One region of the Heyndrickxia acidicola genome, then DNA from elsewhere that is predicted to be linked to it. Evidence: predicted binding sites of a transcription regulator. Region 1 holds the regulator's gene; the other holds the start of a gene.

Region 1 (2,484 bases):
GTTTTCTTTGATATTCTTCTACCATGCTGACAATCTGCAGCACCATTGAATCAGAATCTGAAAGCTCCAATTCACCGTTTTGCGCTAAACTGTATACCTTAATTCCTTCTTTATATAAAACATGCAGCAATGCCATTTTTGCATTGCCTCTCCCTATTCTGGTTTCGTCCTGAATTAGTACAGCTTGTACATTATCTTCTTTAATATAATCAAGCATTTCAAGGATGCCTTGTCTTTCAAGGTCATAGCCGCTGGCCTGATCCTTAATTACTTTTACCACTGTAAAACCCCATTTACCAGCAGCAGCCACAAGCTCTTCGTGCTGCCTTTCCAATGATGTTTCCTGTGTATTCTTTGTCGTGCTAACCCTGCAGTATATAATTGAATTCATGATGTCCTTACTCCGTCTTCAGTGCCAATTTGTTCTGCAATTTAAATTCTTTTTTCATTTTAACAGGTATGGTAAGAATATCCCCCTCTTTAATGGTTTCACTATCAATATTGTTATGGTCCTGTACCCATTTAATAAACTGTTGTGTTGACATAGAATAATCATTTTCATAAATAGATGCAATTTCCCATATAGACTGTCCCTGTTTAACCACTACTCTTTCATAGGAGGAAGTATCGTCATTCAGTGAGAATATGACATAGATTCCAAAAAGAAATGAAATGACAATAAAAAGTATAGCATATGAATAATTCTTAATATAAGTAGTCATATAAAACACCCTTTCGAGAATGTATGTTCGCTTTGTTAAGAAAAGTATAATACGAACATTTGTTTTTAGTCAACAGTTTTTTCGAACTTATGTTTGTACTGTTCAGATATACATGTTATAATTAATTCAAAATAAAGCTGGCTAAGATACATAGGTGTATTTATAAATAAAAGATTCATAGGCAGAGACTCTCATATTAATTATGAAAACGGGGTGTAATAAATGACAAAACTTTCAAAGAGGCAGCAGGATATTCTGGAATTCATAAAACAGGAAGTAAAAGCAAAAGGATATCCGCCTTCAGTTCGTGAAATAGGAGAAGCAGTAGGCCTCGCTTCCAGTTCAACTGTCCATGGACATCTATCAAGGCTTGAAAGCAAGGGGCTTATCAGGCGAGATCCGACGAAGCCGCGTGCAATTGAAATCTTAGATTTAGAGCATGATAACATTCCTCGCCAAAACGTGATGAATGTACCCTTGGTTGGAAAGGTAACAGCCGGGCTTCCAATTACAGCAATAGAAAATGTCGAAGAGTACTTTCCGCTTCCTGAACAACTTGCTCCAGCTGACGAAAACATTTTTATGCTTGAAATTGTCGGTGAAAGTATGATTGATGCAGGTATCCTGGATGGTGACTATGTAATTGTCAGACAGCAGCAGACAGCGAACAACGGAGATATTGTGGTGGCGATGACTGAGGATGATGAAGCCACTGTAAAGCGTTTCTTTAAGGAAAAGAATTACTTCCGCTTACAGCCTGAAAACGCCACCATGGAACCCATTATTTTAAACAGTGTTTCCATTCTTGGTAAAGTAATCGGTTTATATAGACAGGCCATCCACTAATTTTGTTCTTTAATTTAATAAAAAAAATCAGGCTTCTTTAAAGAAGGCCTGATTTTTTATTTCCACAATAGTTCCACATTTTTTATTAAAGCTGGTTTAGTATAGATTGTTGCTTTACGTACAAAGAATTATTCAGTGTTGTCTGTCTTCTCAGCAATTTTTCTTAAGCTCTTCACAAGTTTTAATACTGAACATATATTTATTATGATAGTACTATGTCCAATAGCAACAAAGCTTACAAAAAGAGCCTTCATTAAATTCTCCAAATCATATTTCGCAAGATCCTTAGAAACCAGCTACAGTTAAATTTTACAATAAAAGTATCCGCATTCCCCTAGTACCCTTATGACAAATGCACATATACTGTATAAACAGAAGAAAGGTGGTGTAACATATGGGCTGCTTTGGCGGATGTAACTATGGTTACGCTTATCCAGCATATACTGGCGGAAATACTTTTGCTTTAATCGTTGTACTATTCATTTTGTTAATCATTGTAGGAGCTATTGTTTGCTTTAACTAATGTAATGAAAACCTCTAATACTTTTATTAGAGGTTTTTTTTCAAAGCTGCTCTTCAAAAACTAAGCTTTTATCTTTTTCCCATTAATTTCATAACTCATCGTAAGGGCGGCACTTAATGAGTGTGCAACCGAGCAATACTTTTCCTTTGACAATGTGATGGCACGATGAACCTTTTCTTCAGGAAGCTCACCTTCAAGTACATAGTGAATATGAATATCCGTAAATCGTTTGGGGTGTTCAGAAGCACGTTCTCCTTCTACTTCCATACTAAAGGATGAAACATTTAACCTCATCTTATCCAAAATAGAAATAATATCAATTCCTGTACAGCCTGCTAGAGCATTTAATAACATTTCTGTTGGCCTTGCCCCGCTGTTTTGCCCTCCATCCTC
Region 2 (2,484 bases), 2.9 Mb from region 1:
TGAGGAATCCTTCCTTGTCGGCATCCAGGATCGCGACAAGCGAGACCTCTGGAATATCAAGCCCTTCCCTAAGAAGGTTGATCCCTATTAAAACATCATATTTCCCCATACGCAGGTCACGGATAATTTCAATACGCTCAAGCGTCTTAATCTCGGAATGCATATATTGAACCTTTACCCCAATGTCTTTTAAATAATGTGTTAAGTCTTCAGACATTTTTTTGGTAAGCGTGGTCACAAGCACACGTTCATTCTTGACTGCACGCTCATTAATTTCACCGAGAAGGTCATCGATCTGGCCTTCTATTGGCCGCACATCAATCAACGGGTCGAGAAGGCCTGTCGGACGGATAATCTGCTCCACCATCTGCGGAGTGTGCTCAAGCTCATACGGGCCTGGTGTTGCGGAAACAAAGATTGCCTGGCTTACATGCTCTTCAAATTCAGTGAAGGTCAGCGGCCGGTTGTCAAGTGCAGATGGGAGCCGGAAACCGTGATCGACAAGGACCTGCTTGCGTGCCTGGTCGCCGTTGAACATCCCGCGCACCTGAGGAAGCGTAACGTGGGACTCATCAACAACCAAAAGGAAGTCCTTCGGGAAATAGTCCAAAAGAGTATACGGCGTCGAGCCGGGCGGCCTCAATGTCAAATGGCGCGAATAGTTTTCAATGCCTGAACAAAAGCCCATTTCCCTCATCATTTCAAGATCATACCGGGTCCTTTGCTCCAAGCGCTGTGCTTCAAGAATCTTATTATTGTCACGCATCTTTGTAAGCTGCTCTTCCAATTCCTTCTCAATGTTCTCAATGGCAATTCGCATCTTTTCTTCACGGGTTACGAAGTGGGATGCCGGAAAGATGGCAACATGATTGCGGTCGCCCAGAATTTCACCAGTTAAGGCATCGACTTCCCGAATCCTCTCAATCTCATCTCCGAAAAATTCCACACGAATACAATGTTCATCCCGTGAGACCGGGAAGATTTCCACTACATCTCCGCGCACACGAAACGTTCCGCGCTGGAAGTCGATATCATTTCTTGCATATTGGATGTCAACAAGTCTGCGAAGTAATTGATTTCGTTCAATTTCCATCTCAGTACGAAGTGACAAGACCATTTCCCGGTATTCTTCAGGTGAACCCAAGCCGTAAATACAGGAAACGCTGGCAATGATAATGACATCCTCCCGTTCAAATAAAGAGGATGTGGCAGAGTGGCGCAGCTTATCAATTTCATCATTAATGCTGGCATCTTTTTCTATAAAAGTGTCCGTTTGCGGCACATAGGCTTCAGGCTGATAGTAGTCATAATAACTGACAAAGTATTCAACTGCGTTATTAGGGAAAAATTCTTTGAATTCACTATATAATTGACCGGCGAGGGTTTTGTTGTGGGCAATGATGAGCGTCGGTTTTTTTACTTCTTTAATGACGTTGGAGATAGTAAATGTTTTTCCTGTACCTGTTGCTCCCAGCAGGGTCTGATGCTTCTTCCCGGCTTTAATTCCCTCTACCAGCTCTTTAATTGCTTCAGGCTGATCGCCATCGGGCTTATATTTTGAAACCAATTCAAACTGTTGTTCCAAATGGGTAACCTCCTATCTTTTCTCTATCTGCAATCAAAAAATGTATGAAAACTCTAGAAAAATATTTTTCTAAAAAGTAAAGTTCGATTAAATAACCATAGTCCTTATTTTACCACAAACAGCTATTTTTTAACCAGAAAAAAGCGAACAAATTTTCGTTTTTTGTTTTGGCTAAGGCTCTTTTCGTAAACTTTATTGCTATTTAAAACAAAAAAATAATGAAATTCACAGGCTCTGCAGTAATTTTGTGAATTGCTTACGGAAAGATGCCACGAAGACTCACTTCACACGAATTTAGCACTTTTGCGAAGAACAACAATCTATGCGAAAACAGCCTAGGCTTAAAATAAAGACTGTGTTAAATTTTAATTTTGATAACTGCTCGTTTTTTAGCTCATTTTACAGTAAAGAAAGGAACCAAAAGCAAATAAGTTTGCTTTGGTTCCTTTCTTTACTGTACCTTTCAGCTGTGCTGAAAGGCGTGTGAAACGGCAGATTCACACGAATGAGCTAAAAAACAACAGTGTCCTTTAACAAAGCCAAAATGAAAAAGCCCCTCCTAATATGCAAGGGTTCTTTCATTTTTGTTTCAACAAATCTTTAGAGATAGCTTGTCCTTCAGCTGACATACCGTTATTTTACTCTTTTTTCCAGAGTATAAAAATCCTCCTCCAAAGACATCATCTTTTGTTCCATTAAGACCCTTGCATCATAAAGAGCTTGATTGTAAATGAGAGGGCCCAGTTTTTCTTTAAAAAAATCAAAATACTGCTCAGCAGCCAGCCTCCCAATTTCTTCTCCATGCTCATTATAAATAAACTGCTGAATATCCGAAATAAGCCTGTCCTTTGCTTCTTTTTCCAATTTTAACTTGATCATCTATAAACACTCCTTTTTAA

The links. Region 1 encodes LexA, which represses DNA repair genes until DNA is damaged. Its sites were predicted from a motif close to CGAACATATGTTCG; they were not measured.
Region 2: a site for LexA is predicted at 1,730-1,743, ahead of uvrB (excinuclease ABC subunit UvrB). Genes of this name have one in related genera too.

Annotation. Positions count from the first base shown of each region.
Region 1 is NZ_KV440953.1:1,544,053-1,546,536, forward strand. Features, by position in the region: gene A5N88_RS07170 (YneB family resolvase-like protein) at 1-391, opposite strand, end outside; gene yneA (cell division suppressor protein YneA) at 399-722, opposite strand; gene lexA (transcriptional repressor LexA) at 945-1,568, shown strand; gene A5N88_RS24240 (YjcZ family sporulation protein) at 1,963-2,091, shown strand; gene A5N88_RS07185 (OsmC family protein) at 2,152-2,484, opposite strand, start outside.
Region 2 is NZ_KV440953.1:4,489,717-4,492,200, reverse strand. Features, by position in the region: gene uvrB (excinuclease ABC subunit UvrB) at 1-1,585, opposite strand, end outside; gene A5N88_RS20865 (DUF2164 domain-containing protein) at 2,219-2,464, opposite strand.